DNA from 2 places in the Xylanimonas allomyrinae genome. Region 2 is predicted to be linked to the other one. Evidence: riboswitches for the same ligand, from Rfam matches in the RefSeq annotation. Region 2 holds a riboswitch; the other holds the start of a gene.
The links. Region 2 has a riboswitch for S-adenosylmethionine ahead of ET495_RS11515 (LLM class flavin-dependent oxidoreductase). Riboswitches for the same ligand answer to the same signal wherever they lie in the genome.

Region 1: linked by a shared signal. The riboswitch ahead of ET495_RS16770 (hypothetical protein) and the one ahead of ET495_RS11515 (LLM class flavin-dependent oxidoreductase) in region 2 are both predicted to bind S-adenosylmethionine.

What each region holds. Positions count from the first base shown of each region.
Region 1 is NZ_CP035495.1:3,703,346-3,719,171, forward strand. Features, by position in the region: gene fucO (lactaldehyde reductase) at 1-476, shown strand, start outside; gene ET495_RS16745 (glycoside hydrolase family 2 TIM barrel-domain containing protein) at 589-3,621, shown strand; gene ET495_RS16750 (PD-(D/E)XK nuclease family protein) at 4,138-5,331, shown strand; gene ET495_RS16755 (DUF6308 family protein) at 5,328-5,999, shown strand; gene ET495_RS16760 (hypothetical protein) at 6,089-6,433, opposite strand; gene ET495_RS19040 (HAD family hydrolase) at 6,426-7,232, opposite strand; SAM riboswitch class IV at 7,288-7,402, shown strand; gene ET495_RS16770 (hypothetical protein) at 7,412-8,128, shown strand; gene ET495_RS16775 (hypothetical protein) at 8,227-9,144, opposite strand; gene ET495_RS16780 (hypothetical protein) at 9,141-9,548, opposite strand; gene ET495_RS16785 (phytoene desaturase family protein) at 9,716-11,191, shown strand; gene ET495_RS17840 (L-type lectin family protein) at 11,986-13,008, shown strand; gene ET495_RS16790 (DUF7507 domain-containing protein) at 12,900-15,419, shown strand; gene ET495_RS16795 (WxL protein peptidoglycan domain-containing protein) at 15,437-15,826, opposite strand, start outside.
Region 2 is NZ_CP035495.1:2,509,513-2,525,338, forward strand. Features, by position in the region: gene ET495_RS11510 (ABC transporter substrate-binding protein) at 1-1,527, opposite strand, end outside; gene ET495_RS11515 (LLM class flavin-dependent oxidoreductase) at 1,683-2,648, opposite strand; SAM riboswitch class IV at 3,006-3,120, opposite strand; gene ET495_RS11520 (NADP-dependent isocitrate dehydrogenase) at 3,326-5,545, shown strand; gene ET495_RS11525 (hypothetical protein) at 5,598-5,987, opposite strand; gene ET495_RS11530 (CE1 family esterase) at 6,072-7,007, shown strand; gene ET495_RS11535 (LCP family protein) at 7,016-7,975, opposite strand; gene ET495_RS11540 (class F sortase) at 7,972-8,655, opposite strand; gene ET495_RS17720 (hypothetical protein) at 8,732-9,262, opposite strand; gene ET495_RS11545 (hypothetical protein) at 9,331-9,516, opposite strand; gene purL (phosphoribosylformylglycinamidine synthase subunit PurL) at 9,665-11,968, opposite strand; gene ET495_RS11555 (hypothetical protein) at 12,369-12,725, shown strand; gene ET495_RS11560 (acyl-CoA dehydrogenase family protein) at 13,068-15,170, opposite strand; gene ET495_RS11565 (TetR/AcrR family transcriptional regulator) at 15,167-15,826, opposite strand, start outside.

The DNA of each region.
Region 1 (15,826 bases), 1.2 Mb from region 2:
CTGCCGCGCTGCCCGGCGCGGCCGACGGGGACGACGAGGCGATGGAGCGTATGGCGATGGCGCAGTACATCGCCGGGATGGGCTACTCCAACGTGGGCCTGGGCCTCGTCCACGCCATGGCTCACCCGCTCGGCGCGTTCTTCGACGCCCCGCACGGAGTGGCCAACGGCATCCTGCTCGCACCGGTCATGGCGTTCAACGCGTCGAGTTCCGCGGAGAAGTACCGCGACATCGCCGCCGCGTTCGGCGTCGACACCACCGGTATGGGCATCGAGGATGCACGCCAGGCCGCCGTCGTCGCCGTCGCCGCGCTCACCGAGTCGCTGGGCAACCCGACCACCATCACCGAGATCGGCGCGAGCGAGGCCGACATCCCCGCCCTGGCCCAGGCCGCCTACGACGACGTGTGCGCAGGCGGCAACCCGCGCACCGCGACCGTCGAGCAGATCGCAGACCTGTACCGCTCCCTGCTGTAGCGAGCCGCCGCTCTCGCCTCCGACCTCGTGATCGGGCACCGGACAGACCGCGTCCGGTGCCCGATCCCTCCCTCCCCGTTGTCACGCCGGGGGAGACCTTGAGAGGAACACCATGGCCCAGAGACCCCACCACGAGTCCATCGTCCCCCCGCAGGGCGTCATCGCCCCGCGACTGCGCGTCAACGACCCGGTCGCCGACGGGGCCCAGCGCCTGAGCCTCGACGGTGCCTGGCGGTTCCGGCTCTTCGACCAGGCCCAGACTGGCGTGGACACCGCCGACCCGGGCGAGGGCTGGGACGAGTTCACCGTGCCGGGGCACTGGCAGCTTGCCGGCGCTCCGAACGAGTGGCCGTACGGTAGGCCCGCCTACACCAACGTGGTTTACCCGATCCCCATCGACCCGCCGTTCGTTCCCACGGCGAACCCGACCGGCGAGTACCGGCGCCTGTTCGCGGTGCCGACCGAGTGGGCGGGCGATGGTCGTGTGGTGCTGCGGTTCGAGGGTGTCGACTCTTGGTTCGAGGTGTCGGTCAACGGTCACGTGCTAGCCCAGTCGCACGGGTCGCGGCTGCCGTCCGAGATCGACGTGACGGACGCTCTCCGTGGCGGTCAGAACCTTCTCGCGGTGCGAGTCACGCAGTGGTCGGCAATGACGTACATCGAGGATCAGGACCAGTGGTGGCTCTCGGGCATCTTCCGCTCGGTGACGCTGGAGCACCGCCCTGCGGGCGGCGTCGGACATGCAGTAGTGCACTCCGACTACGACCACGTCACCGGGCTGGGCACCCTGCGGGTCGAGGTTGAGGACGCGTTCGGCGCTCCGCTGGCTGGAGTGCGGGTGCGGGTCGCAGACCTCGGGATCGATGTCGCTGCGGGCGAGACGAGGTCGGTGTCCGTCGAACCGTGGAGTGCCGAGTTCCCGCGCCTGTACGACGTCGAGGTCGTCGCGCCGGCGCAGACAATGACGCTGCGGGCTGGCTTCCGCACCATCGCGATCCTCGACGGCGTGCTGACCGTCAATGGCGCCCCGATCAAGCTGTACGGCGTCAACCGGCACGAGTTCGAACCGAGAAGCGGTCGCACGGTCACGGCCGAGTCGATGCTCGCGGACGTGCTGGCAATGAAGCGGCACCACATCAACGCGGTGCGTACGTCGCACTACCCGCCGGACCCGCGCTTTCTGGACTTGTGCGACGAGTACGGGATGTACGTCATCGACGAGAACGATCTGGAGACGCACGGGTTCGAGCTGATCGGCTGGCGGGGAAACCCTACGGACGACCCGACGTGGGAGCCGGTGCTCGTCGACCGTGTGCAGCGAATGGTGCGCCGCGACGCACATCACCCGAGCGTCATCATGTGGTCGCTGGGCAACGAGGCGGGCGCCGGGCGCAACCTCGCCGCGATGTCGGCAGCGATCCGGGAGCTCGACGCAACCCGGCCGATCCACTACGAGGGCGACTGGTCCTGCGCGAATGTCGACGTGTATTCGCGCATGTACCCCGACCTCGCCGAGATCGAATGGATCGTCCGCGGCGAGGACGCACCCGCCGAAGAGTATGAGCGCATCTACCCGAACACCTCGGTCAGCGAGTGGAACGTCGACCGTGCCCGGGTGCTGGCCGATGACGCCAACGCGGCCCGGCGCCGCTCCCAGCCGTTCCTGCTGTGCGAGTACTCGCACGCCATGGGCAACGGCCCGGGCGGCCTGACCGACCACGTGGACCTGATCGACAACCACCCCCGATTCGCCGGGGGGTTCGTGTGGGAGTGGAAGGATCACGGGATCGCCACCGTGGACGCCGAAGCCACCGAGTTCCACGGGTACGGCGGCGACTTCGGTGAGGAACTGCACGACGGAGCGTTCATCGCCGACGGCCTGTCATTTCCCGACCGCACGCCCTCGCCGGGGTTGACTGAGCTCGCCGCCGTGTACGCCCCGATGGGTGTGCGCGAGCGAGACGGCGGCCTCGTGGTGCGCAACCGATGGGCCTTCCGCTCGACCGCTGACGTGGTCTTCCACGCAGAGCTCGTCACCGCCGGCGACGTCGTGGCCTCTGCCGACGCTGCCGTGCCGGTGCTTGCCCCGAGCGAGAGACACGTCGTGACGCCGGCCGACGTGTTCGGCGAGCGGGCCAAGGACGCCGCCCCGGGGACCTGGTTCGTGCTGCGTGCCGCGTGGCGCGCGGGCGCGGCACCCCCCTGGGCCGTGTCTTCCGAACTCGGTGCCGGTCAGGTGCTTCTGAACCCGTCTGCGGCGCTTTCCGCGGCGTCAGGCGCGGTGACCGAGGCCGTATGCGGCTACGTGGTCGGTCCGGTGCGAATCGACTCCCGCGGGCGGGTGATCGCCATCGGTGACACCACCGTCCGCGAGGCCCGAGTCGATGCCTGGCGAGCTCCCACCGACAACGACAGGGCGGTCGGCTCGTCCTCGCAGACCAGTGACGCCGATGACTGGCGCAACGCCGGCCTCCACCGACTCCACGAGTCCATCCGGTCCGTCCGGCTCGACGGCGATGCCCTGGTCATCGAGGCGCGCGTCGCCGGGGCCGGGACCGACTGCGGCCTGGCCGTTTGCACCGAGTGGCGCGCCGTCGACACTGCGACCGCCGACGTCACCATCCGGATGACGCCCGAAGGGCAGTGGCCGGGATCCCTTCCGCGGCTCGGCTGGCTGCTCACCCTCGAACAGCAGGATGCCGCGGCGGTGCTCGTCGACTGGGTCGGACACGGCCCGGGGGAGTCGTACGCCGACTCGACCCGTGCTGCCCTCGTGGGCCGCTGGCAGCACACCGTGCACGCGCTCCAGACGCCGTACCTGCACCCCCAGGAGAACGGTGCCCGCCGCGGCGTCACACGTGCAGTACTCCACCTCGCGCACGGCCCGCTGACGATCACCCCGGGCAAGGTCACGCTCGACGGGCGGCCGCAGGAGGGGTTCATCCTCACCGCTCGGCCCTGGTCCGACCAGGCGATCGACGCGGCCGCCCACCCGCACGAGCTCCGCTCCGACGGAGCGTTGCACCTGAACGTTGACGTCGCAGGCCACGGCCTCGGCACTGCAGCGTGCGGTTCCGGGGTCCGCACGGCCGACATGCTCCGACCGGCGCCCGCGGTGCTCCAAGTGCGGCTCTCGGTGGGATGACGATCGAGGTGATCCCCGCATCACCGCTCTCGCGGAGGGGCGATCCGGGGATCGCGCCGGTGGGCGTCCGCAGTCAGCGAAGGGTTTCGTGAGCGGGACGCCCGCGACGAGCCGCAACGCGGTCACGAGATCCTCGGTCAGGCCGCGACGGAGACCACCGCGCCTGTGCCCTGGTCGCGGGGGCGCGGAAGCGGCCGACGTGCCAGACCTGGGCCGGTGGGCCGAGGCGGTGCGACTGCTTGCCAGATGCCGGTTCGAGACGGCGGAGCACCGCGGACCGCGGGTGTGCGGTTGCTGGCGATCGCCGTGGCGCTGGTCCGGGGGCGCTCTGACCAGGCGGTGTCTCCAGAGCGGGCAGCGACGAGGCGAGGCGCGCGGACCCTGCGCGTCGGCGCAACCCGGCTTCTCCGCCGGGTTCACCAAATCCCCTGGCGCGGCAAGGAGCGGACGACACTTCGTCGGTCAGCAAAGCAGTTGACCACTAGCATCGAGGGACGCGACACCGACGGAGGGATCATGGCCGAGGACCTGGTGACACGGTTGTTGCCCGTCCTGAGCCGGTCGCTGGAGGCGGAGTTCAACGTCTTCGACGTGATGCGTCACGGGCGGCACGAGAAGCAGTTGTCGAACGTGTTCGGGTGGCTGCTGGAGGCGGGCGGCACGCACCGGCTGGGCGACGCGTTCGTGCGGATCTTCGTCGACGAGGTCAACCGGGCGTTGGCCGGCGCGACGGTCTTCCCGGTCGAGGCGCCGTACCTGGTGCGGCAGGAGGTCGACACGTCGGTGTCGGGCGTGGCGGACATCGCCGACCTGGTGCTGGAGAACAATGCCGCGCGGATCGTCGTGGAGAACTACTACACCTCCGACGGACATGGGCACTCCTACGACGGTTACCGGGCGTTCGGCGGCCGCGATGGGCGGGCGAGCGTCGTCGTGCTGTTGTGCCGGGACGAGGACAAGGGATTGCTGGTCGACGGATGGGAGGATGCCGTCGTCCTCACCTACGGGACGTTGCTGGAGCGGCTGCGGCGCGAGGTCGGTGAGGACTACGCGCGCGAGCACCCGGAGCAGCACGCGTTCATCGACCAGATGTACCGGAAGTACGTCAAGGGGAGAGGTCGGATGGACGACGGCGCGGTGCTCGACTTCGTGGTGGCGATGTGCGCCACGGGCGAGGCGGAGCGGTACGGGCGACGACCCATCGGCGTCGCCGGGGAGGAGTTCGCGACCGACCTGGCTCAGCAGGCGCGCGAACGTTTCACCGAGAGCCGTGAGCTGCTGCAGGCCGTCAAGGGCCGGCTGCGGGCCTTCGCGGTCAAGGTCCTGGTGCCGCAGCTCAACCAGGCCCTGGGGCAGGCCGTGTTCGACGACGCCACCGCCCGGTTCCAGGGCGGCTACGAGTGGACGGTCAACCTGGGCATCTCCGAGGTCGCGCACCCGGAAGGCTGGCGAGGGATGAGTGGCGGCTACGCCCTGCAGATCAAGTTCGGGCCGTCCGCCTGGCTGGCCAACGAGGGCGAGCCGCGTTGGACGGAGGCGGTCGACCCGGGCTTCGTCGACTACTCGCGCCCGCTGATCACCAACGGTGAGCGCGGGGTGGTCCGCCAGTCGAGCGTGCGGATGCAGGAGGTGCTCGACGGGCTCGGCCCGGACGACGTGCGCCTGCGCGACGAGTTTCTGTCACTACTCAACGAAGGAGGGGCGCGATGAGCCAGGGAAGGCCCGGCGACATCCGTCCGTTCGTCCCGAAGGGCCCGCTCAAGGAGCTCTTGGAGCCGGCCGGGAGAGACCAGGCGCTCCGGATGGTGGCCGGTTACTTCGCCGAAGGGGCCCAGCCTTTCTCCGGGCGGCGGTTCGAGCGGTTCGCCGGCGGAGGCGACCGTGAGGCAGTCGCTGACGTCATCACCGCTGACGACCTGATCGCGACGACGATGCTCGGCGTGACGATCAGCGGTGACAGCGCGATCGCGATCCTGGAGACCGAGCGCGAGAAACTCAGCGCCCTCCTCGCGGATGTCTCGAAGACCGACACGTTCGAGAACCTGACGACCGAGCAGATTCTGGACCCGGAGTGGCCTGCGACGAAGCTCTACTGGGCGCTCCGCGACCGGAGCATCCCTGACGTCGGGGAGACGAAGGCGACCAAGATGCTCGCCCGCAAGCGCCCTCACCTCGTCCCGATCATCGACTCATTCGTCCGTGCGCAGGTCCAGGACGAGCATGGGCTGGTCTGGGCGCCACTGCACCTGTGGCTGACGGACAACGGGCGGGAGAACGCGCAGTGGCTCCGCAGTCTCGGAGACGAGGCGGGCCTGCCGGACATCTCGACGCTCCGGATTTTCGACGTCCTCGCTTGGAGGTCCGGGACCGGCAAGTAGGGCTGCACGCGTTCCGGGTGTCTGTGAGAGTGAAGTGGCTCCGGGGACCGGCCGCTTGGCGGTGGCGTGTCGCCCGCTCCGCTGCGCGCCTACTTCCCGGAGCGGCTACCGGTGGGACTGGGTCCGCCGGGCGGGTCGGTGTACTCGACCGGCTTTCCGGTCTGGTGGGCGTAGCCGATCTCGCGTCGCGTGGACTCTCCGATGTACCCGCCGGGGTTGACCACGAGAACGCGGTCAGCAAGGTCGATCTTCGCGAGGTGCAGCGCGTCGAGCGCGGCCTTCTGCTCGTCGGTCATCCGGTCGCCCGCGTGAGCGAACACGCCCGGGGCGACGACGATCGACCCGCCGAGCGTCAGGTCGAGGTTGATCCGGCGGAACTCCTCGGCGAACCGCGTCGAGCCGCACAGGCACACGATCTCCGGTCGGTCAGTCATCGGACTCGCCCGGAACGACGACGACCTGGCCGTCGTCGGCGTAGACGACTCGGCCGGGCGCGGCAGAACGTCGTTCGGTCCACGGGACGCCGTACCGGTCGAGAAGGTCCAGATACTCGCGCGTCTTGTCGATGAGGTGGACAGCCGAGGGCCTGAACCACGCCGTCGCTCCCGGGTTGACCGCGTGGTCGTAGACCTGCGGGTCGACCGTGGACGGGTCCGGATAGGCCGCGTTGCACCAGTCGTTGGAGTGGCGCCACCACGCCCAGTCGTCGGGCGCCAGCGCCCCGTCGTGCGCAAGCCTGTTGGCGAGGCCGAACACCCCGACGTGGCGGCCACGGGAGTTGGGCGTGGGGCTCTCGAAACGGACGAACCCCGGCGCGCCCCGAGCGTCGTCGAGGTTGCGGAGCACGTCGGCGAGCCGCGACGTCGGACGCCACCGGAACGCGCGCCAGCCTGCCGCGCGGGCAGCGTCGACGTTCGCCTGACTGCCGTCGACGAGGCAGTGCAGGCCCGGCGCCCGTCCCGTTCTGCGTTGCACGGCGTCGTAGAACCGGTGATCGGCCTTGCGGTATCCGACGTCAGCCGCGGAGTGGATCGCGGCGGACCGCTCCCGGAGACCCGATGTCTCCCACGGGTGCCGAGCGCGGTGGTGCTCGTGGGCGGTGGCGAGATGCGCGTCGAACCCCGCTGTGCGCGCACTCGCAAGGTCCGCTAGGAGCTGGTCGTCGAGCGTGGCGTCGTGGGCGACCAGGAGGACGAACCCGTCCACGTCGACCATCAACAGGGGCTTCGTCACTCGGGCAGGCTATCGGCGCGCCTTTGTCGGTGCCTGTCTGGTAGGTTCCGGAACAGGTCAAGAGCGATCAGCGATACGCCCTCCGCGTGCTGGTCCGGCAACCGCGCACTCGCGCACGGTGCCCCTGGAGGAAGACCGGCCCGTCACGACCGTGACGGGAAGCGCGAAAGGAGACTGAGATGACGGACCTGATGTTGCTGCGCCCGGACGGGGTGCTGCTGTGGCGCCCGGACGAGGCGACCGTGGCGAGACTCGGCGACCAGGGCGCGTATGCGATCGGCTCGGGCGAGCTGTGCACGGCGTGCCTGGTGGGCAGCACGCCGCGCACGACGCTCTCGGCCCACCGCACCACCTGCCCCGAGTGCGATGCCCTCGCCGTGCACGTCACACAGCTGGCCGGGCTGAGCGACCCGATCCGGGCCGGGAGGCACGACGGGGTGCTGGTGCTCGGGGTGGACGCCCCCGAGGGTCCGCGGTTCGAGCGGATCCGGGCGGCGCGCGCGTTTCGGGCGGCGCGGCTGCGGCCGGTGTTCGTCCAGGCGCGGGCGCTGGGCATCGTGCGGCTGGAGGAGTCGCGCCGCCTCGGGCAGCCGCCGGTCGAGCTGGTCGACGTCGAGGACCTGCACCTGCGGGGGCTGATCGAGCCGGGGGCGGCGGATCGGGTGCGCCGCTACGGCGAGTGGCTGCAGGCGCTGTCCCCGCAGGAGCACGCGCCGCGCGCCGCAGTGCTGGCCGACGTCGCCTCGCTCGGGGCGTGGCTGGTCGCACACATCCAGCGCGAGCATCGCAAGCGGGCGCTGCGGGACCTCGATGACGCGATCGCCCGCGCGAAGCGGGCGAGGCGGGCGGTCACAGCGGCCTCGGCGCGAGTGCGTCAGCTCGACGTCCGCGGGTAGCGGCGAGGGCCCGGCCTGTCAGGTGTGAGGCCGCCAGGCCGGGCCGGCCGCCGGCCTGCTCCGCGCACGGTAGAGGCAGCAGCCGAGCCTCGGGGCTGTCACGCCGGGCGTGGTGGACTCGTCGGCCGTGCGAGGCGGCCGCCCGCGCGACTCGTCCGCAGGGCCACCCATGGCGCGAGGCCCGTGGGCAGCGCCACGGCGGCCGCGGTGAGCACCCACGCCGAGTAGTCCAGCCCCAGGCAGGCCCAGATGCTGGTGTGCATCGCCGCGACGGCCAGCGCGAACGGCGCCCGCGTCCACCGTCCGTACAGCAGGAACGGGGAGGCCAGCTCGAGCAGCAGCGCGCCGCTCGCGAGCAGCTGCGGAACCACCGGCAGGTTCGCGATGGCCTGCGGGAACGCCGCCCCGAAGGGCGAGGAGTGCGCGCCCTCCAGCAGCACCCAGCGCATGTTGTCGGAGTAGGCCCAGTGCGGCCCGCTGTGGACGAGCTTCTGGAAGCCCGTGAGGAAGTAGATGCCGCCCAGCACGGCGAGGCTCGCGCGGGGCGGCCACCCCCAGCGCACCGCCCGTTCGGCCGGTGGCACTCCGCGGCCAGGCGGACCGGCGAAGAGCCACACGGCTCCCACCCACACGGTGAGCACGTCGTTGTGCATGACCTTGCCGGAACTCGACCACAGCCCGCACAGCACCAGGTAGCACGCCCACGCGACGGTGAAGGCGAGCCGTGGCCGCCACCGCGCCACGGCGGCCGCGGCGGCCAGCACCCCGACCACCTGGACCGCGACGAGTCCCGCCGCGGGCAGGTCCGGGACCCAGCCCAGCAGGTTGGTGTGCGTCCGCAGGTCGGGCGCCCGGTCTGCGAGCACGGTCCAGTCGCGCGCCGCGAGGCGCCAGCCGACGACGGCGGCGACGCCCGCGTGCACCCAACGCGCGGTGCGTGCCTCGCCCGGGGCGACGAGCGCACCGTCGAGGCGGCGCTTCAGATCGGCGAGCGGCCCGCGCGCTCCGGCCCTCACGGTTCGACCTCCAGCACGACGTCGCGGCTCGTCTCATGGGCGGTCAGCGTCTCGGGGTCGAGCTCCCATGTGTAGCGTTCCAGCGCGACGACGTCGACGGCGTCGGGCGCGATGCCCGCGTCGTCGAGCCACGCGTCGACCTGGGCGGCGACGGCGTCGGGGGCGGCCCGGGCCAGCTTCGCGACCAGCTGGCGGTTCGTGGGGACGACGGTGCGGGTGCCGTCGGGGGCCACCGCGACGAGCTGGTACGTGGCGCCCGTCCCCGTGCGCACGTCGCTGAACAGCCGGAACGACGTGAGGGGCCACAGCTCAAGGTTCGCGACGGCCGCGACAGCGAGCACGGCGAGCATGCCGTAGGTGACGTACCTGGCGCGGCGACGTTGCCGCGCATCGAGCGAACGCATCTGGTCTCCATCATTGGGACGCAGGCAATCTAGCAGCCGCGCCCACCGCCGGGGTCCGGCGGTCCTGGTCCGTCCTGGTGGCGGCGGCCCACCGCTGGGCGGATCCTCTAGTCTCGGTGCAGCGGCTCACGGCGCGACGCCCGTGCGGCCACCCGGGAGCGAGGGAGCTGGACGTGGAGGACGCCGTCGTCGTCGGCTCGGGGCCCGGTGGCCTCGCCGCGGCCGTGACGCTCGCGCGTGCCGGAGTGCGCGTGACGGTGCTCGAGGCGCAGGACACGGTCGGCGGCGGGGCGCGCACTCTCGATCTCGGGCTCGCGCCGGGCGTCGTGCACGACGTGTGCTCGGCGGTGCACCCGATGGCGTGGGCGTCGCCGTTCTTCCGCGCGTTCGACCTCGCCGCGCACGGCGTCACCCTGCTCACCCCGGAGGTCTCGTACGCGCAGCCGCTCGACGGCCGGTCGCCTGCGGCCGCGTACCGGTCGCTTGCGCGGACGGTCGAGGGACTGGGCGCCGACGGCGATGCCTGGAGGTCGCTCGTCGGGGTGGCGTCGACGCAGTGGGAGGCCGTGACCGCCGTCGGGATGGGTGACAAGCGGTCGATACCGCCCGGGCTGGGTTCGCCCGGGGCGTTGCTCGGTGCCGCGCGGTTCGGGCTGGGTGTGCTCGAACAGGGCACCCCCGCCTGGGGCAGGCGCTGGCGGACGCCCGGCGCCGCCGCGCTGCTGACCGGCGTCGCCGCGCACTCGATCACGCCGCTTCCTTCGCTCGCCGGGGCCGGGACCGCGCTGCTCCTGGCGTCCCTCGCGCACGCCGGTTCCGGCTGGGCCATCCCGCGCGGCGGCTCCCAGGCCATCGCCGACGCGCTCGTGCGCGACTTGCGCGCCCACGGCGGCGACGTCGTCACCGGGGTCCGGGTGCGGTCGCGGGCCGATCTCCCCATGGCCCGGGCGTACCTGTTCGACACGACGCCGCGCACGCTCCTCGACGTCCTCGGCGACGAGGTCCCCGCAGCCGCGCGTGCGGCGCTGCGACGGCTCCGGTATGGCGACGCGGCCGCCAAGGTCGACTTCGTGCTGGACGGCCCGGTGCCCTGGGCCGATCCCGAGGGCGTCGGGGCGATCGCGCAGGCGGGCACCGTGCATGTGGGCGGGACGCGTGAGGAAATGGCCGAGGCCGAGGCCGAGGTCGCCGCCGGACGGCATGCCGCGCGGCCGATGATGCTGGTCAGCGACCCGTCGGTGGTCGATCCGGGGCGGGAGGTGAACGGCCTGCGGCCCCTGTGGACGTACGCGCACGTTCCCGCCGGCTCCGACGTCGACGTCACGGAGGCCGTGACCGCCCAGATCGAGCGCTTCGCGCCCGGGTTCCGCGACGTCGTCGTGGCTGCGCGGTGCGTCCCGGCCGCGCAGATGGCGGACCACAACCAGAACTACGTCGGCGGCGACATCGCCGCCGGTGCCGTGACGATGTGGCAGATGATCGCCCGCCCGGCCCTGCGGGCGAACCCCTACCGCGCGGCGGGCGGGGTCTACCTGTGCTCGGCGTCGACACCGCCCGGCCCGGGCGTGCACGGGATGCCGGGATTCCACGCGGCCAGGCGGGCGCTGCGCGAGGTGTTCGGGGTGCGGGTCGCCGCGCTCTGACCGGTGAGCGCCAGGCGCCCGGTGCCAGGTACGCCACGTCGCCTCTCGCCGAGCGGGCCTCGACCGCGTGCGGCCTCCGGCCCGGCGTGCCCGGGAGGGTCTGGCTGCCGTTCGACGTGCCGGGCCGGCCCAGGCGAGGACGCTCGCCTGCAACCCGCCGACCTCCCGATCCGCCTGGCCGCGAACGACGGCCGCGTGGCTCGATACGACCTCGCTCGCGCCCTCGGCCGCCTGCGCTTCGTCACAGCGACCAGCGCGCCGGTTCGCCGGCACGCCCGGCGGCCGCACAGACCCGCCTGCGACTGGCCCGACCAGGCGTGACATCCCTGACGCCCGTGCGGCCTCAGGCCCGCACGCCGACGCGCCGGACGGGGGAAGGGCGGTGGCGGGACGCGCGTGAGCGCGGACGCGTTCTCGGTGTTCCCGCAGGTCACCCGATGCAAACGCGCCTCGTGCGGCTGTGCCGTGCCGGGCCGCTGGCTCCCGCGTTCCCGAGAGGCAGCCCGAGCGCTGCTGCGAGGATTCCGTGCGCGCGCCGGTCACTGGGGCCGATGTGCGCGCCAAGGGGATCGCGGTGTGGTGCCGTCCCGGGGTGACGTGCCCCGGCAGAAGTGGGAACACGCCGCCGGCATCGTGACGTGACATAGGGAGATGGGGACATGTCGAGCCGAGACCGAGAGGGCTTGAGGTGTGGCCGAGCGGCGTTGACGGTCGGCGCTCTGGTCGCTGCGCTGGCCGTTGGTCCGCTGGGCGTGATCGACGCCCTCGCGGATCCGTCGGCAGGCGGCTCGGCCATGATTCTCGAGAGATTCGCGGGCTCCTCGGTCGAGGACCCCAAGTTCATCGGCTTGGGCAGCGCATGCCTGACGGGTGCGTCGGCAGGGTCCGTCCCGCCGACCGGGCAGTCGAACCTCAGCAACTGTGACGGCTTCCGGGTCGGCCCCGTTCCGTCCCAGGGCACCGGCGGTGGTGGCGGCGGGTGGCTTCAGCTGACCGACGCCAGCGGCGGCAACATGAACAACAACGGCAACGGCGCCGGCTCGTCGGCGGCCCGCGCAGGAGGCGTGCTGTTCAACCAGGCGCTCCCCGCAACCGCCGGCCTGCACGCGCGTTTCGAGCAGGCCCAGTACGGCGGCTTCGTCAACGGGACACGTGACGCGCCCGAGGGCACGTTCCGCAGCTGGGGGGCCGACGGCATCAGCTTCATCCTGACGGACGGCAACTTCACGCTCACCGAGACCGGTCAGACGGGAGGCTCTCTCGGATACGCGCAGTCGGGCAACGGGCCCGGTGTGGCCGGCGGGTTCCTCGGTCTCGGGCTGGACGCGTGGGGCAACTACCCCCGTGCGTCTGGTGCGCTCGGCGCCGGTTGTGCGGCGGCGGGGCAGAACCCCGGGCTGAGCGGGAGCTCGACGCTCCGGGACTCGGTCGCGCTACGCGGCCCCGGGTGGCAGGACTCGAACGGGAAGTGGACCCAGGGCTACTGCCTGCTCGCGGTCAACCAGCTGTCGTCGGGGAGCCTGCGCGAGCCGTGGGACCCGGCACTGGGCAACTCGGCCGACCCCGCGGACCACGATCTCTTCGCCGCCAAGGCGGCGCGGAAGGTCGACGTCGAGATCTCGCCCGCGGACCCCGACGGGTCGGCGATCATCACGGTCCAGCTCCAGTTCGCCGAGGGGGGCCGTGGCACACGGCCCTGTCCGCGAGGGTGCAAGACCTGCCGGCCACGTACAAGTTCGGCCTCGTGTCCTCGACGGGCAACGCGGGCGACGTCCACCTGGTGCGCAACCTCGCGATCGGCACGGTCAACCCGCTGACCGGCCTGACCTTGGTGAAGGCCGAGGACAACGCGAGCCCGCTGTTCCGCCCTGGGGGATACGCCGAGGGCGACAAGATCCCGTACACGATCGTCGTGTCGAACTTCGGCGAGGAAGCCGTCAACGACCTGGTCGTCTCGGACCCGCTCATCGACGACCTCGTGTGCCCGTCGACCCGTCTGGCGGCCCAGGAGAGGCCCGGTGCCAGCATCACCTGCACCGGCACGCACACGCTGACTGCGTCTGAAGCCACGAACCCGAGCGGCACGTTCGTGAACGCGGCCTCCGCGGCGGGGACGTCCGACCTCGGTGGCGGTCCCGTCACGTCGGACGTCTCGACCGCGACCGTGCGCGTGGTCGCGCCGGTGCCGGCGCTGGCCGTGGTGAAGCGGGCGTCCGTTGCTGATGTGAACAGGAGCGGGGTGACTGATGCGGGGGACGTGGTCAGTTACTCGTTCGAGGTGACGAACACGGGCAATGTGACGTTGGCTCCGGTGACGGTCTCGGACGGGATGCTGGGTCTGGTCGATGCGGCGTGTGCGGGTGTTCTGGCTCCGGACGAGTCGGTGGTCTGTGCGGCGACCGGGTCTCGCACGGTGACGGAGGCTGATCTGGGGGCGCCGTTGGTCAACACGGTGACGGCGACGGGTGTGCCGCCCGAGGGGTCGGGTCTGGCGCCGGTTGAGGCCTTGGGCGTGGTGTCGTCGGAGGTGGCCGATGCGACGACGGGTCTGGTGTTGGTGAAGTCCGCGGTGGTCGACGGGCCTGACCAGATCGGTGATGTGGGCGAGGTGGTCCGGTATGAGTTCGATGTGACGAACACGGGCACGATCAGCCTGGCTCCGGTGGTGGTCGACGATCCTGGTCTGGGGCTGGTGAGGTTGCGGTGTGCGGAGGTGCTGGCTCCGGGGGCGTCGGCGAGGTGTGCCGGCGGGAGGGCTCACACGGTCACGGAGGGTGATCTGGTCGCGGGCCGGGTGACGAACACGGCGACGGCGACGGGTGTCTCCACGCGTGCGGACGTGCCGGATCCTGAGCCGGTCACCAGTACGGCGGTCGTCGAGACTCGCGCGCCGGTGCCGGCGCTGGCCGTGGTGAAGCGGGCGTCCGTTGCTGATGTGAACAGGAGCGGGGTGACTGATGCGGGGGACGTGGTCAGTTACTCGTTCGAGGTGACGAACACGGGCAATGTGACGTTGGCTCCGGTGACGGTCTCGGACGGGATGCTGGGTCTGGTCGATGCGGCGTGTGCGGGTGTTCTGGCTCCGGACGAGTCGGTGGTCTGTGCGGCGACCGGGTCTCGCACGGTGACGGAGGCTGATCTGGGGGCGCCGTTGGTCAACACGGTGACGGCGACGGGTGTGCCGCCCGAGGGGTCGGGTCTGGCGCCGGTTGAGGCCTTGGGCGTGGTGTCGTCGGAGGTGGCCGATGCGACGACGGGTCTGGTGTTGGTGAAGTCCGCGGTGGTCGACGGGCCTGACCAGATCGGTGATGTGGGCGAGGTGGTCCGGTATGAGTTCGATGTGACGAACACGGGCACGATCAGCCTGGCTCCGGTGGTGGTCGACGATCCTGGTCTGGGGCTGGTGAGGTTGCGGTGTGCGGAGGTGCTGGCTCCGGGGGCGTCGGCGAGGTGTGCCGGCGGGAGGGCTCACACGGTCACGGAGGGTGATCTGGTCGCGGGCCGGGTGACGAACACGGCGACGGCGACGGGTGTCTCCACGCGTGCGGACGTGCCGGATCCTGAGCCGGTCACCAGTACGGCGGTCGTCGAGACTCGCGGGCCGGTGACGGGGTTGACGGTGGTCAAGCGGGCGGCACTGTCCGGGGGGAACGGTCTGGGTGTGGCCACCGTGGGCAACCGCGTCAGCTACTCGTTCGAGGTGACGAACACGGGCAATGTGACATTGGCTCCGGTGACGGTCTCGGACGGGATGCTGGGTCTGGTCGATGCGGCGTGTGCGGGTGTCCTGGCTCCGGGCGAGTCGGTGGTCTGCACGGCGACCGGAACGCACACCGTCTCCGAGGAGGACGCCCGCGCGTCGCGGGTTCGCAACACGGTGACGGCGACCGGGGTGCCGCCCGCAGGCGCCGGTGATCCTGTCACCAGTGCGGACACCGTCGAGACTCCCGTGCACCTGCCGCCGTTGCCGGCCCCGCTGCCGCCTCGGACGACCTCGCCGACCGCGGCTCAGGCGACCTCGCTGGCCACGGCATCGCTCGTGGTCTCTCGCGCAACGCCCAGTGGCCGCGGCGCATCGGTCCACACCGGCGGGCAGGGCTCCGAGCCGGCCGGTTCGGTGCTGGCACCGCTCGCGCTGCTCGCCGTCGGCATGATGGTGGCCTGCCCGAGCGCGGTCGTCGCCCGCAGACGGCACGACGCACGCAGGGGGCCCGGGCTCAGCTGCTGACGCGACCCGCGACCCGGCTACTCCTCTGGGGTCGGATCGCCCGCAGGTGTCCGGCGCAACCGGCGCGCGATCGACCGCGCCGGCCGCCACGCTGCCGCGGCGACGAGAGCGATCACGCCCGCCCCCACCCAGGGCGCGGCCCAGGACGACGCCTCGCCGGTGAGCGGGTCCGACGGGACGTACCCGTCGGATGCCTGCGGCCGGACGTCGAGGTGTGCGGACGCGCGGACGACGGGCGGCGCGTCGTCGAAGGTCTCGGTGAGGCGCACGCTCTGCCCGGGCAGGAGCGCGGGCACGTCGGCGGTGTGCGCGCGGGAGTGCCACAGGCCGCCCAGGCCCGCGGCGTCGACCGTGGTGGTGGCGGACTGCGCGAGGTTTCCGGTGTTGGTGAGCCGGTAGGCGACCGT
Region 2 (15,826 bases):
GCCCTGGTCGACGATCTGGCGCTGTGCCTGCGCGATGGTGTCGGCGCGCTGCGCGGCGTCGGACTGCGTGAGCTCGGCCGCCAGCAGCGGGTCGAGCGCGGGGTCGGCGGGGCGGCGGTTGCGGTTGCCTTCGGCGGCGGGGAACTGCGTGCGCAGGATGTCGCCGTCGGCGCGGGTGACGTTGTAGTAGTAGGTGTCGTAGTCGCCGCTCTTGTCGAGCGCCGACTGCTCGGCGGGGGTGACCTGGCGCAGCGTGAGGTCGACGCCGACGGCGCGCAGCTGCTGCTGGGCGAGCTCCAGGACGGCCTGCGAGCCGGTGAACAGCGGGGCGTAGACGACGTCGAACGTGGCCTTCTGGCCGTCCTTCTCGCGGATGCCGTCGGCCCCGGGCTTCCATCCGGCGGCGTCGAGGGCGGCCTTCGCGGCGTCGGGGTCGAACGCCAGGTCCTGCGACAGGTCGGTGTACCCGGGTGTGGTCGAGGCGAGGACGCTCGTGGCGGGCTTGAACGCGTCGGACAGCACGGTGTCGACGAGCTCGGGGCGGTTGATCGCCTGGCTGACGGCGCGGCGCACGGCGACGTCGGCGAGGAACCCGCGGGTCACGTTGGGCTGGAGCACGAACGTCACGCCCGGGTTGGTGCGGGTGAGCACGGAGCCGCCGGCGGCGGAGATCTGCTGGACGTCCTGCGGCAGCACGTCGCCGACGGCGTCGAACTGGCCCGAGGCGAGGCCTCCGGCGCGCACGCCCGACTCGGGGACGATGCTGAAGTCGATCTCGTCGACGTAGGCGGGGCCCTCGTGGTCGGAGACGGCCGAGGCCCAGCCGTAGTCGGCGCGCCGGGTCAGCACGGCCCCCTGGTCCTGCGTGTAGGACTTGAGGACGAACGGGCCCGAGCCGACGATCGTGCCTTGCAGGCGCGCAGCCGCGTCGGCGCCGACCGACGCGTCGGACAGGATCGCGAGCGACACCGTCGAGGTGGCCTGGAGGAACTGGGCGTTGGGCGCGTCGAACGTGACCGTCACGGTGTGGTCGTCGACGACGGTCGCACCCTGGTACCCGGCCAGGTAGGAGGCGGCCAGCGGCGCGGAGGCGCCGAACGGGCCGGTCAGCGCGTCGAGGTTGGCCTTGACGGTGGTGGCGGTCAGCGGCGTGCCGTCGGAGAACGTGACGTCGTCGCGCAGGTGGAAGGTGAACGTCGTCAGGTCGTCGCTGACGTCCCACGACGTGGCGAGCCACGGGACGATCTCGCCGGTCTTCGGGTCCTGGTCGGTCAGCGAGTCCGCGAGCTGGCGGGCGATGTAGATGCTCACGTTGGTGCCGACCTGCTGCGGGTCGACGCCCGACGGCGAGGCGCCGAGCGCGAAGCGCAGCGTGCCGCCCGGTGTGGGGTCTCCGGTGGGCGCGGCCCCGGCGGGGCCGCCCTGGGTGGCGGCACCGCCAGGTCCGGCGCACGCGGCGAGCGCGAGCGCGGGGGCGAGCAGGGCGACGGCGGCGACGTGGCGCCACCGGGGCGTGGTGCGTGGCATGGGTGTCTCCTGGATGGGCGTGGCGGATCGACGTGACGGGATCGACGTGACGGGATCGACGTGGTGGATCGATGCACCGGACGGGCGTGGCGTACCTGGCTGGTGGGGTGTGGTTCGGACGCCGCGGGTGCGTGGCGGGCACCCGCGGCGTGTGCTCAGGCGGGTTGCAGGGCCCGCACGGGAGCGGCCGGGCCGTGCAGGCCCAGGCGTTCCCGGAACGAGCCGGTGGTCTTCTCGACGGGGAACAGCCCGCGCGCCTGCAGGTCGGGCACGAGGCCGGTCACGATGGCGTCGAGGTCGGCCTCGAGCGCGGCGGGCCGCAGCACGAACCCGTCGACGGTCCCGGCGGTGACCCACTCGGCGACGACGTCGGCCAGGTGCCGCGGCGTCCCGGCGACGACGAAGGCGCCGCCCCCGGCGCTGGCGCCCTCGATGTCCTCGATCATCGCGAGCCGGGCCAGGGCGCTCTCGCGCTGGGCGGCGAGCACCACGTAGGCCTCGGCGAGCACGCGCAGCTCGTCGGGGTCGCGCCCCTCGGCGGCGGCGGCCTCGCGCACCGCGGACCGCAGCGCGAGGACGCCCGCCTGGTCGGGGGCGACGATCCGGACGACGTCGGCGACGAGCGCCGCGGCCCGTGCCCCCGTCTCGTCCGTGACGCGCACGACGACGGGCGGGCGGCCGTGCGGCGCGGCGATCGGCTCGGCCGGGCGGCTCACGGCGAAGCGGATGCCGTCGTGGTCGAGGCGCCGCCGGCCGTCAGGGTCGCGCGTTGCGGTCCGCGCGTCGGCGTGGTCCCACAGCCGCCCGATGCGGCGGGCCGCGACGACGGCGTGCCGGGCGAGGCGTTCGTCGCCTGCGGGCAGGCCGACCTGCCAGGCGGCGCGGCCGCCGCTCGCGCGGTCGATCCCGGCGACCGCGCCTGCGATCGCGGACGGGTCGAGGTGGAGGGGGTCGACGCCGGCGACCAGGCCGATGCCCGGCGCGTGCGGCGCGACGCGGGCGGCGGCCACGGCGGCGTCGAGCCGGCCGGCGACACGGCCGCGCCCCGGGTGCAGCAGGAAGGCGGCGTCGAGCACGACGAGGTCGACGTGGCCCTGCTCGGCGGTGCGTACGAGGCGCACGAACCGCTGGCCGTCGAACGGCAGCGCGGCGATCCCGCCGCGGGTGCGGTGCGCGCCGGGCCGCGCTCCGGCGGCGGTGAGGTCGACGCCGACGATCGCGCGGGGCCGTCGGAGGGGACGGGGGCAGGAGGAAAGAGCACGGGGAGGCTCCGTTCATGAGCGTCGCCGCGCCACGCGTCAGCGCGGCGGCAGGGCGACCGGGATGCACAGGACCGCACGGGGGCGGCGATGGCCGTAGGCCGGTGTGGATCGAGGGGACGGGCTCAGGCCCGCGGACCGCGCGTAGCGGCGTCGCTGGTCAGCGACAGCAACAGCGACACTGGCTCCGGTACATCGTTCCTCCTCTTCGCCCGCGAGGGCTCGCGTGTTGTCTCACCGCTGGCGCGGCCAAACCTGGTCCTCACCCGGGGCACCCACCCGCGCGGGGGGTTGCCGTCCGACCAGCCGGGGCTTGACGTCGGAGCTCATGACCCGAGGCCCGGGGGCCTCGACACGCAGGACACTACGGAGCGCTCGTACGCAGGGCAACGGCCGTTTCACATTTCGAGACATCGTTTTGAGACGCACGAAGCGCGTCGCGCATTCCGGTGAGCACGGCCCGTCAAGTATCTTGATATCGAGAAAACCCGCCCCGCTGCCACGAGCAGCGGCACACTCACCAGGGAGCGACGCCGCCCATGGCCGGTCAGTCCACGATCATCTACACCCACACCGACGAGGCCCCGCTGCTGGCGACGTACTCGTTCCTGCCGATCGTCCAGGCGTTCGCCCGGCAGGCCGGAGTCGCCGTCGAGACCCGCGACATCTCCGTCGCCGCGCGCATCCTCGCCCAGTTCCCCGAGCGCCTCACGCCCGAGCAGCGCGTCCCCGACGCCCTCACCGAGCTCGGCCGCCTCGCCGAGGAACCGACCGCCAACATCATCAAGCTCCCCAACGTCTCCGCCTCCGTGCCGCAGCTCAAGGCCGCCGTCGCCGAGCTCCAGGCCCAGGGCTTCGACGTGCCCGACTACCCCGAGGCGCCGTCGTCGGACGAGGAGAAGGACGTGCGGGCCCGCTACGACCGCGTCAAGGGCTCGGCCGTCAACCCGGTGCTGCGCCAGGGCAACTCCGACCGCCGCGCCCCCGCCTCGGTCAAGGCCTACGCCAAGGCCCACCCGCACCGCATGGGCGCGTGGTCGCCGACGTCACAGACCACCGTCGCCACCATGACGGCCGGCGACTTCTTCCACAATGAGAAGTCCGTCGTCATGCCCGCCGACGACACGCTGACCATCCGCCTCGTTGCCGAGGACGGCTCCGTCACCGTGCTGCGCACCGGGCTGAAGGTCCTCGCGGGCGAGGTCGTGGACGGCACGTTCCTGTCGGTGCGCGCCCTGCGCGCCTTCCTGACCGAGCAGATCGCGCGCGCCAAGGCCGACGGCGTCCTGTTCTCGGCGCACCTCAAGGCCACGATGATGAAGGTCAGCGACCCGATCATCTTCGGGCACGTCGTCCAGGCGTTCCTGCCCGAGGTCTTCGAGCAGTTCGGCGACTCGTTGCGCGCCGCGGGCGTGTCCGCCAACGACGGCCTCGGCGCCCTCCTGGCCGCCACGCAGACGCTGCCCGACGGCGAGGCCATCCGCGCCGCCGTCGAGCGCGGGCTCGCGCAGGGCCCCGCGCTGGCCATGGTCAACTCCGACAAGGGCATCACCAACCTGCACGTGCCCTCCGACGTCATCATCGACGCGTCCATGCCCGCGATGATCCGCGGCGGCGGCAAGATGTGGGGCCCCGACGGCGCCGAGCACGACACGCTCGCCGTCATCCCCGACTCGTCCTACGCGGGCGTCTACCAGGCCGCCATCGACGACTGCCGCGAGCACGGGGCGCTCGACCCGGCCACCATCGGCACCGTGCCCAACGTCGGCCTCATGGCCAAGGCCGCCGAGGAGTACGGCTCGCACGACAAGACGTTCGAGATCCCCGTCGCGGGCACCGTCGAGGTCGTGACCGCGGCAGGCGAGGTGCTTTTCTCGCACGACGTCGAGGCCGGCGACATCTGGCGCGCCTGCCAGACCAAGGACGCCCCCGTCCGCGACTGGGTGGGCCTGGCCGTGCGCCGCGCACGCCTGTCGAACACCCCCGCGGTGTTCTGGCTCGACGCGCAGCGCGCGCACGACGCCAACCTCATCGAGAAGCTCGAGAAGTACCTCCCCGACCACGACACCGACGGCCTCGAGATCCACGTCATGGCCCCGGCCGAGGCGACCGCGTACTCGTTCGCGCGCATGCGCGCCGGCCTCGACACCATCTCCGTGACCGGCAACGTGCTGCGCGACTACAACACCGACCTGTTCCCCATCCTCGAGGTCGGCACCTCGGCCAAGATGCTCTCGATCGTGCCGCTCATGAAGGGCGGCGGCCTGTTCGAGACGGGCGCAGGCGGCTCGGCACCCAAGCACGTCCAGCAGCTCGTCGCGGAGGACTACCTGCGCTGGGACTCGCTCGGCGAGTTCTTCGCCCTCGCCGCGTCACTCGAGCACCTCGCGCAGACGACGTCGAACACCCGCGCGCAGGTCCTCGCCGACACGCTCGACCGTGCCACCGGCACGTTCCTCGACGAGGACCGCTCCCCCGGCCGCAAGCTCGGCACCATCGACAACCGCGGCTCGCACTTCTACCTGGCCCTGTACTGGTCCCGTGAGCTCGCCGCCCAGACCGACGACGCCGGGCTGGCCGCCGCGTTCACCCCCCTGGCCGCGGCCCTCGCGGCGAACGAGGAGGCCATCGTCGCCGAGCTGCTGTCGGTCCAGGGCAAGCCCGCCGACATCGGCGGCTACTACCGCCCGGACGACGCGCTGACGACGGCGGTCATGCGCCCGAGCACCACGTTCAACACGGTCCTCGCGACCCTCTGAAGCGAGGCCACGCCGGGAGCCCCGGTCCCCCGCCGCGCGGGGGCACCGGGGCTCACCAGCTCCAGCCGCGCGAGGCCAGCTCCAGCTCCTCGCGGAGCCGTTCGGCCTCCGGGGTGCGGTCGGTCACCAGGTGCGGGGCCTCGACGGGCAGGCCCGCGCGGCGGCACGCCTCCGCCAGGAGCGCGTCGTAGGCCGCCTGGGCCGCGCGCGTGTGGTGCGCGACCGCGAAACCGCGGCTCCCGGCCAGGGCCTGGATCTCGCGGGCGATCTCACCGAGGCGCAGCTGCAGCGTCAGCGTGTCGATCGGGTCGCCCGCGGCCTTGCGCCGGCGTTCCGCCCGACGACGCAGGCGCGTGCGCACGATGGCGCACAGCAACCCGACCGCGACCGCGAGCATCGACGCCACGGACAGGCCGAGGAACATCGCGAGCTGCCACGTCATCGCGCCTTCGCCTCCCTGTCCGGGCGCCGCTCTGCACCGGGAGCACCCCTGGTGCGAGCGGCCCCTCGCACCCATGATGTGCCCATGACGCGGTTTCGGAGAGCGGTAGGCGCCTGGGTCGCTGCGATGACCCTGCTCGTGCTCGCCGCGTGCGGGCCGGCGGACCCGACGACGGCGGGCGCCACCGGCCCGCTCGCCACCGGCCCGCTCCCCGCAGGGACGTCGGGGCAGGTCCCGCTGGACGGCCGCCCCTTCGCGCTGACCGTCCCCGCCGGGTACGACGCGGGCACGCCGGTGCCGCTCGTCGTCGGACTGCACGGCTACACGTCGTCGGGCGCCGAGCTGGCCTCCTACCTGGGGCTCACGGCGCAGTCGCAGGACCGCGGGTTCCTGCTGGCGACCCCCGACGGGACGCCCGACGCCGACGGCAAGCCGTTCTGGAACGCGACGACGGCATGCTGCGACTTCCACGACACCGGCGTCGACGACTCGGCATACCTCGCGCACCTCATCACGACCGTCGAGGCGCAGTACGCGGTCGACCCGGCGCGCGTCTACGTCGTCGGCCACTCCAACGGCGGGTTCATGGCGCTGCGGATGGCGTGCGAGCACGCCGACCTCGTCACCGCCGTCGTCTCGGTCGCCGGGGAGATGACCGACGACGTCTCGTCGTGCACGCCCGCACGTCCTGTGAGCGTGCTCCAGGTGCAGGGCGACGCCGACGAGACCATCCGCTACCGCGGCGGCAGCAACGGCCCGGGCCGGCGCTACCCCGGCGCGGAGCAGACGGTCGCCGACTGGGCCGGCCTCGACGGATGCGCGGCGGCGCCCCAGGAGGGGCCGGCGCTCGACCTGGAAGACACCGTGAGCGGCGCCGAGACGACGCCGCTCACGTGGTCACCGTGCGAGGCCGGCACCGAGGTCGCGCTCTGGACGATCGCCGGCGGCCGCCATGTGCCGGCATGGTCGCCGACGTTCGGTCCGGCGCTCGCGGACTGGCTGCTCGCCCACGCCCGCTAGCGCCGTCGTCACCCCTCGGCGTCACGGACCACGGCGCACGCCCCCGGTCCGTACCCGGCGCCCTCCAGCACCCGCCGGGTCTCGTCGCCGACCCGGGACACCAGCGGGGTCGCCGTGGCCACGACGGGAAGCGTCTTGACGTCGACGGCCCCGGCCGACCGGAGCGCGGTGAGGCCGAACAGAGACGTCGACGTGTCGAGGCTGGTCTGACCCCCGACGTTCCACGCGAGTCGCTGGAACGTCAGCGGGGAGCGCACCCCGTGCAGTCGCGCCGCCATGGTCGAGAGCATGGCGCCCACGCCGGCCGCGCGGTCGAACGCGCCGGTGCGGTCGTCGACCTGCTGCCACACGCCGTCCACGAGCGTCTCGGTGTGCCGGGAACGCACCAGCGACAGGGCCTGCACCCCGTCGAGGCGCTGGACCCCCGCGGGCAGGTCGAGGCCCGTGCTCAGGTCGCGCGTCGGGGCGGGAAGGGTGACCTCGACGCCGCCGACCGCGTCGACCGCGCCCGCGAAGCCGCGCATGGTCACGGCGACCAGATGGTCGGTCGGGATCCCGAGGCCCTCGCACATCCCCGTGACGAACGCGTCCCACCCCCGCGCCACGAGAACGCCGACCCGGTCGGGCTCACCGTCGGCCGGCCGCACCCGCAGCTCGCGGGGCACCGCGAGCGCCGTCGCGTGACCGTCCTCGACGGTGAGCACGACGATGGCGTCGGCGTGCGGCGGGTCGGTGACGGCCTCCGCGATGCCGTAGTAGTCGGGCCCGTCGGGGGCGGCGTCGCGCGAGTCGAGACCGACCAGGACCCAGGTCTGCCGGTGGGTGCTGCGGGCGCCGGTCGACGCGGTCGCAGGGATCGCGACGCGGTCGACCCGGGCGGCGATCGTGGCGACGTCTGCCGCGACGGCCGCGACCAGGGCGAGGACGGCCGTCAGGACGACGGCGCGGCGACGCGGCCAGGCCGTCACCGCTGGGCGGTGGTGGTCTCGAGCTGGGCGAGGACCACGATGTTGTCCTCGGCGTACCCGGCGCCGGTCAGCGCAGCACCGGCGCGATGGTCGCAGGTGACCAGCAGCAGGCGCCCGGGGACCTGCTCGACCGCCTTCGGCAGGCTCGTGTAGCCGTCCTTGCCGACCGTGATCACCTCGTGCACGTCGTAGGTCAGGGGGCCCGCGCTCGTGGTGATCTCGATCGTGTCGCCCGCCGCGAGCTCGCCGATGCGGGAGAAGATCGCCGTGCCCGTCGCGTCGGCGTGCCCGAAGAGGTACACGTTCTGCTGGGCCTGAGCCGAGGGGGCCGCGCCGTAGAGCACGCCGTCGCTCGCGCCCTGCTGCCACACGACGTCGGCGAGGTCGACCGGGTCGATGCACACGATTCTGCCGTCCACCAGGCACGGCGTCCCTGCGACCTCGTCATACCCCTGAGCGGCCTCTTCGGCCGTGTAGGCGTGCAAGGGGGCGTCGATCCCCAGGCTGGAGATGGTCAGCTGCGGGGCCTGGCCGAACGCGAGGGACGTAGCCGTGGGCAGCGGGGCCGCCGGCGTCGCGCTCGCGGTCGGTGAAGCCGCTGCCACCGGATCGGGCTTCGGCGCGTGCCCGAAGACGAGGACGCAGGCCGCCACGACGACTGACACACAGGCGACGGACACCAGGGCGAGCGTGACAGCGGCCCGCCGACGCGGTGCGCGTCGACGGGCCGTTGCGTGATTCGGAGCTTCGCCCACGTCAGAGGACGACGTCGTTGGCTGCGCTGGGCAGGACCCCGGCGCCGCTCGGCGACTTGGCCGGCGCGGTCGGAACGAACGTCGGCGGGGCCGGCGCGGCCGGGACCGGAGCAGCGGTGGCGCTGACGACGGTGAACGGCAGTTCCACGGCGCCCTTCGTGCTGACACCGACCAGGCGCAGCGTGTGGGCACCGAGCGTGCTGCCGTTGCCGGTCGCAAAGGTTCCCGAGATGGTGCCGTCGGCATCGGCCGTGTCGGTCGCGAACCGCTCGCCGTCGAGGTAGACCTCGATCGACTCGCCCGGCGCGAAGCCGCCCGCGGTGACCGCGGTCTCCTGACCGGTGATCAGAAGCGACGTGTCCTCCATGGCCCCCGACAGCTTCGCCAGCGTGGTCCAGCCACCCGATGCCGGCGCGCCGGTCGCGCCGGCATAGTCGATGCAGTGGGCGGTGTAGGTCCACGTGCCCACGGTGGCGCCGTCGATGATGGTCCCTACAACGGCCCACGACCCGTCGTCTTCGAGGTCGTACACGCCGCCCTCGTTGTCGACAACCGTCCCGTTGTACGTCGCGGTCAGTTCGACATAGCCAGTCTCGCCCGTCAGCCCCGAGCACGTCCCCCGATGGAGACGGCGTCGCCGTAGCGGACGTACTGCGTGGCCGGCGTGAAGGTGATCGTCGCGTCGGCGGGCGCGGCATCGGCAGTCGCGGCGCCCGCTCCCATGACAAGAAGGCCGACCATGGGGGCGACGAACCCCGCTCGGCGCAGTGACAGAGAACCGCTCACAGGAACTCCCCTTCGGTAGGGCGGCAGGTCAGAGCCGGGGACTGGCCGACTCACCGAAGGAACTATTCCCCGCCTTGGCGCGCACGGTGCCGCGATGTCGCAAGGAGGCTGACCGTCGTCGCACCGCGGCACGTGCGCTGCCTGGACATCAGCCGAAGAGCTGCGGCAACGTCCCCTCGTGGGCCTCGCGAGCCTCGGCCAGCGCGATGGTCACGTCGTCGATCACGACGGCGTCGCCGCCCGTCGTGCCGAGCGGCAGGACCGGGACGCCGGCGGCCGTCGCCGCTGCCACCAGGTCGGCCTCGCGTGCCGGGTCGACCGCGACGAGCGCGCGCGCCGTCGTCTCGCTGAACAGGGCCGCGAACGGGCTGACGCCGTCTCGCTCCACCACGCCCGCGACCGATGCGGTGACGCCCACGCCGTAGCGCAGCGACGACTCGACGAGGGCCTGGACCAGGCCACCCTCGGACAGGTCGTGCGCGGCCACGGCGAGGCCGGCCTCGCGGGCGCCGATCAGCACCGACGCGAGCGCCTTCTCGGCCGCGAGGTCGACGCGCGGGGGCACGCCGCCCAGGTGACCGTGCTCGACGTCCGCCCAGGCGGACCCGTCGAGCTCGTCGGCCGTCGCGCCCAGCAGCAGCACGCGCAGCCCCGCCGCACGCCAGCCCGAGGGCACCGCGGCGCGGACGTCGTCGAGCACGCCGAGCACGCCCACCACGGGCGTCGGGTGGATGGCCGAGTCGGCCAGGCCGGGGGCGCCCGTCTCGTTGTAGAGCGAGACGTTGCCGCCGGTCACGGGGACGCCCAGCGTCTGGCAGGCGTCCGCCAGGCCCTCGATGGCCTCGACGAGCTGCCACATGGAGTCGGGGTTCTCCGGGGAGCCGAAGTTGAGGCAGTCGGTCACGGCCATGGGCGTGGCCCCCGCCGTCGCCACGTTGCGGTACGCCTCGGCGAGCGCGAGCTGGGCGCCCGTGCGCGGGTCGAGCTTGGCGTACCGGCCGTTGGCGTCCGTGGCGAGCGCGACGCCGAGGTTCGTGGTCTCGTCGACGCGGATCACGCCGCCGTCGTCGGGCTGGGCGAGAGCCGTGTTGCCCTGCACGAACCGGTCGTACTGGTCGGTGACCCACGCCTTCGAGGCGAGGTTGGGCGAGGCGAGCAGGCGCAGCGCGGCGGCCCGGAAGCCCGCCGCGTCCGACGGACGCGGCAGCGTGGCCGTGGTGTCCGCGACGAGCGCGTCCTGCCAGGCCGGGCGCGCGTAGGGCCGGTCGTAGGTGGGGCCCTCGTGCGCGACGGTGCGCGGGTCGACGTCGACGATGCGCTGGCCGTGGTGGTCGATGGTGAGGCGCCCCGAGTCGTTGACCTCGCCGACGATCGACGTCTCGACGTCCCACTTCGCGGTGATCGCCATGAACTGGTCGAGCTTGGCCGGCGTGACGACGGCCATCATGCGCTCCTGCGACTCCGACATGAGGATCTCGCCCGCGTTGAGCGACGGGTCGCGCAGCAGCACGTCGTCGAGGAACACGTGCATGCCGCCCTCGCCGTTGGACGCGAGCTCGGAGGTGGCGCACGAGATGCCCGCGGCGCCCAGGTCCTGGATGCCCTCGACCACCTGGGCGGCGAACAGCTCCAGGCAGCACTCGATGAGCACCTTCTCCATGAAGGGGTCGCCCACCTGCACCGACGGGCGCTTGGCGGGCACGCCGTCCTCGAACGTCTCGGACGCGAGGATCGAGGCACCGCCGATGCCGTCGCCCCCCGTGCGGGCACCGAACAGGATGACCTTGTTGCCCACCCCGGACGCGTTCGCGAGGTGGATGTCCTCATGGCGCAGCACGCCCACGCACAGCGCGTTGACGAGCGGGTTGCCCTGGTAGGAGGCGTCGAACACGAGCTCGCCGCCGATGTTCGGCAGGCCGAGCGAGTTGCCGTACCCGCCGACGCCGGAGACCACGCCGTGCACCACGCGGGCCGTGTCGGGGTGGTCAACGGCACCGAAGCGGAGCTGGTCCATGACGGCGACCGGGCGTGCGCCCATCGAGATGATGTCGCGCACGATGCCGCCGACGCCGGTGGCCGCACCCTGGTACGGCTCGACGAACGACGGGTGGTTGTGCGACTCGACCTTGAACGTCACGGCCCAGCCGTCACCGATGTCGACGACGCCGGCGTTCTCGCCGATGCCCACCAGCAGGTGCTGCTTCATCTCGTCGGTGACGCGCTCCCCGAACTTCTTCAGGTGCACCTTGGACGACTTGTACGAGCAGTGCTCGCTCCACATGACCGAGTACATGGCGAGCTCGGCGGCCGTGGGGCGGCGGCCCAGGATGTCGCGGATGCGCTGGTACTCGTCGGGCTTGAGGCCGAGCTCGGCGAAGGGCTGCACCTCGTCCGGGGTGGCGGCGGCGTTCTCCACGGTGTCGAGCGTGGGGCGGGCAGCGGCGGCGGTCATCAAGCTCCCTCGAGGTCGCACTGTTGCCACGGCCGGGTGAGCTCCGCGCTGGTGAGCGGCGGTTCCGGCGTCGGCCGTGGCGGGTGTGGTGCGCGAGACGCGCGTGGACAGTCTATCCGCGCGCGGCGGCGCTCCCCGTGCCCGGGGCGCGGCGACCGGCGGCGAGTCGCCGGGCGGCCGGCTCACACGATCGAGCCGGGCGGGCCGGGCGCAGCGCCATGGCCCGCACTCGGTCTCGCGGAGGTGATGGCCGGCGCGATGGTCGTCCCCGCGCGGCACGCGGAGCGGCCGACGACCGGTCGCCGCGCGCCAGAACCACCGTCCCCGGGCGCCAGACGGGCCGATCCTGGTCCACACGCCGGGCGGGCGCCCGACGCTTCTCCGGCAGGAGGTGGGCACGATGGCGGTTCCGGACGCGGTGTGCTGGGGGCTCAGCGACGAACCCTCGAAGGACCGGCTCGTGACGCACACCCGCCTGCCCGTGGTGCCGTGGCGTGTCCGGCTCCCCGCCCCGATGCCCGCGAGCTGGGTCGCGTACCTGCTGCTGGCGGCCTTCGCGATGTCGCTCGTGACGTTCATCGGCATCACGTCCACGGGCCACTCGGCCCGGGTCGCGGTGGTCGCCGCGGCGTTCGCGGCGTGGGCGCTCGGGCGCTGCCTGCGCCCCTTCGCCGAGGTGCGGCTGCGGCGCGAAGCCTTCGCCGTGCTGAGCGTCCTGTACGAAGACCGACCCGACTCGCGAGACGCCGGGACGTGACGGGTGGGCGCGGCGCGGATGCGCGACGCCGCGGTTCGTCGCCCCGTGGGGCGAGAGGCTGAGGGAGCAGCCACCTGAGGGCCCGTGCTGCTGGCCGGAGCGAGGATCGCCGTCGTGGACGCGGCGGTGCTCGACACGAGCCTCCTCATCGAGAACGGGTCGCCGCGAGCGGCCGGTGCGCACGACCTCATGACCGGTGCGCGATATGCACTCTTGGTGCACAACTCGTGCACAACCAGGTGCTGGAGGACACGCTAGCGAGGGCGCCGGAGCCGCTCCCCGTCGCGGCCGCGGCGTCTTGACGACGTCGCGGCCGCGACCGGCCGGCACCTTGCCGACGCGTCAGCGCGCGCGGGCCTTGAGCGACTTCTCCGGCGTGGGGGCCTTCCCCGACTCGCGCTCGGCCGCGTAGTACGCCCGGGCCTCGTCCTGGCGGACGCGCTCGGCGCCCGTGGCGATCGCGGCGCGCAGGTGGTCGTCGCCCAGACCCCACGCGTCGACCAGGTCGAGCACGTGGGGGCGCAGGCGGCGCAGCAGCCCGTCGAGCTCCGACTCGACGGCGCGGGCCCGCGTCGTCGAGAGACGGCCGTGGGCGAGGAACCAGGCGAGGTCCTGCTCGATCACGGTCAGCGCGTAGACGTCGCGCAGCCAGCCGAGCACGGTGCGCGTGCCGGCGTCGGGCGTCGCGTCGACCGCTGCGGTGAACGCGTCCCAGCGCACCAGGTCGGCGTGCGCGCGGGCGGCGTCGACGAGCGCGACCTGGTGCCGGTCGAAGATCGCCTGCCCCGTGACCGGGTCGGCCGAACGCGCGGGCCGCAGCGCGAGCGCCACGGCCTCGACCTTCGCGGCCACGCGCCCCGCGAGCAGCTCGTGCTGGGAGCCGGCGTCGAACCACGCCCCGGCGGCGGGGCGCGCGACGGCGTCGGCGACCGTCTGGACGGCGGCGCGCAGCGGCGTGCGGTGCAGGGCCGTGTCGATCACGCGGTCGAGCACGAACCGGGCCTTGCCCTGACCGGTGCGCACCTGCGCGCCCATGGCCTTCGCGTAGTCGCCCACGAGGCGCTTGCCGACAAGCTGGAGCAGCACGGTGTTGTCGCCCTCGAACGTCGCGTACACGTCGAGGTCGGCGCGCAGGCTCGTGAGGCGGTTCTCGGTGAGGAAGCCCGCGCCGCCGCACGCCTCACGGCACTCCTGAAGGGTGCCGAGCACGAAGTCCGTCGAGGTCGCCTTGAGCGCGGCGGCCATGGTCTCCAGGTCCTGGCGCTGCTCCGGGGTGTCGCCGCGGCCGCTGAACACCTGGTCGAACAGGTCGAGCAGGCGCTCGTGGGCGTAGTGCATCGCATACGTCTCGGCGATGCGCGGGAACAGGCGCTTGCGGTGCGTGGCGTAGTCGAGCAGCACGACCTCGTCCTGCGGGCGCGCGCTCGCGAACTGGCGGCGCTGCGCGCCGTAGCGGATCGCGATGGCCAGGCCGATGCGCGAGGCGACGCCCGCGGCGCCGTCGAGCGAGACGCGACCCTGGACCAGGGCGCCCAGCATGGTGAAGAAGCGGCGGCCGGGGCTGTCGATCGAGGACGTGTAGGTGCCGTCCGCGGCGACCTGGCCGTAGCGGGCCAGCAGGTCGGCGCGCGGGACGCGCACGTGGTCGAACCAGAGCCGCCCGTTGTCGACACCGCGCAGGCCGCCCTTGAGGCCGTCGTCCTCGCCGCCGACGCCCGGCAGGAACCGGCCGGTCGCGGCGTCGCGGATCGGCACGTAGAAGCAGTGCACGCCGTAGTCGACGCCGCCCGTGACCAGCCGGGCGAACACCGTCGCGGCCGTCGCGTGCAGGGCCGCGTTGCCCAGGTAGTCCTTCCACGCCGCGCGGAACGGGGTGTGGATCACGAACTCCTCGGTGTCCGGGTCGTAGGTCGCCGTGGTGCCGATGGCGGCGACGTCGGAGCCGTGGCCCGTCTCCGTCATCGCGAACGCACCCGGCACCGACAGGTCCATCGCGCCCGGCAGCAGGCGGTCCTGCTGCTCGGGCGTGCCCAGGTGCAGGATCGCCGCGGCGAACAGGCCCCACTGCACGCCCGCCTTGATCTGCAGCGACGGGTCGCCGATCGCGAACTCCTCGAACCCGGCGAGGTTGGCGCCCGGGGCGTCCCGGCCCCCGAGCCGCTCGGGGAACGCGAGCCACGACTGGTGCTGCGGGTCCTTGGCCATGAGGTGGCACTGGGAGAGCACGCGCTCGCGATGCTCGTCCATCGACAGCGACTCGTCCTTCCAGAACTCGGGCTGCGCCGCCCGGGCCCGCGCAGCCGCACGCCACTGCGGCCAGGCGCCCAGGAGCGCGTCGTGCAGCGCGGCGACGGCGACGCGCGGCTGGCCGGCAGGGCTCGTGGCCTCGGCCACGGGTGCCTCGGCGGGCGCGGCCAGCGGGCCGGGCTCGGTCGTGGTGGTCATGCGTGGATCCCCCTCGTGTCGTGGTGGGTGGGGTGGCTGCCGGCCGTGGCGCCGGCGGGTTCGCGGTGCAGGACCCCGACGGGGCCCTGCCAGAGCCAGAGCGTCACGTGCTCGGTGAGCTCCTCACGGGTCATCGCGGTCGTGCCCGCCTCCCGGTGGGCCAGCCACCACTCGCCCGCGCCGCGCACGTGCCCGACGGCGCCCGCCGCCCAGGCCGCGGCGACGTCGTCGGACACCCCGGCGAGCTCGGCGAACGGGCGCGCGACGATCTCGATGACCGAGTCGAGGTATGCCGACAGCGGCGCCTCGGGCGTCCCGACGACGCCGGGGCCGGCGTCGCGGTCGTCGGGCTCGACACCGGCGATCGAGGTGCGGGTGACGAACCAGTAGACCTGCGGCGACTGCTCGATCATCTCGAGGTAGACGCGCACCATGGCGCGCAGGCCGCCGAGCGGCGTCGGCGCGTCCTCGGCTGCCCGTGCGAGCGCGTCACGCATGTCGGCGACGACCGCGGACGAGACGGCGAGCCGCAGGCCCGCCTTGTCCTCGAAGTAGCGGTAGACGATCGACTTCGACGTCCCCGCTGCGGCAGCGATCTCGTCCATCGAGACGCCGGGGCCGCCGCGGTGCACGGTCTTGCGGGCCGCGCTCACGAG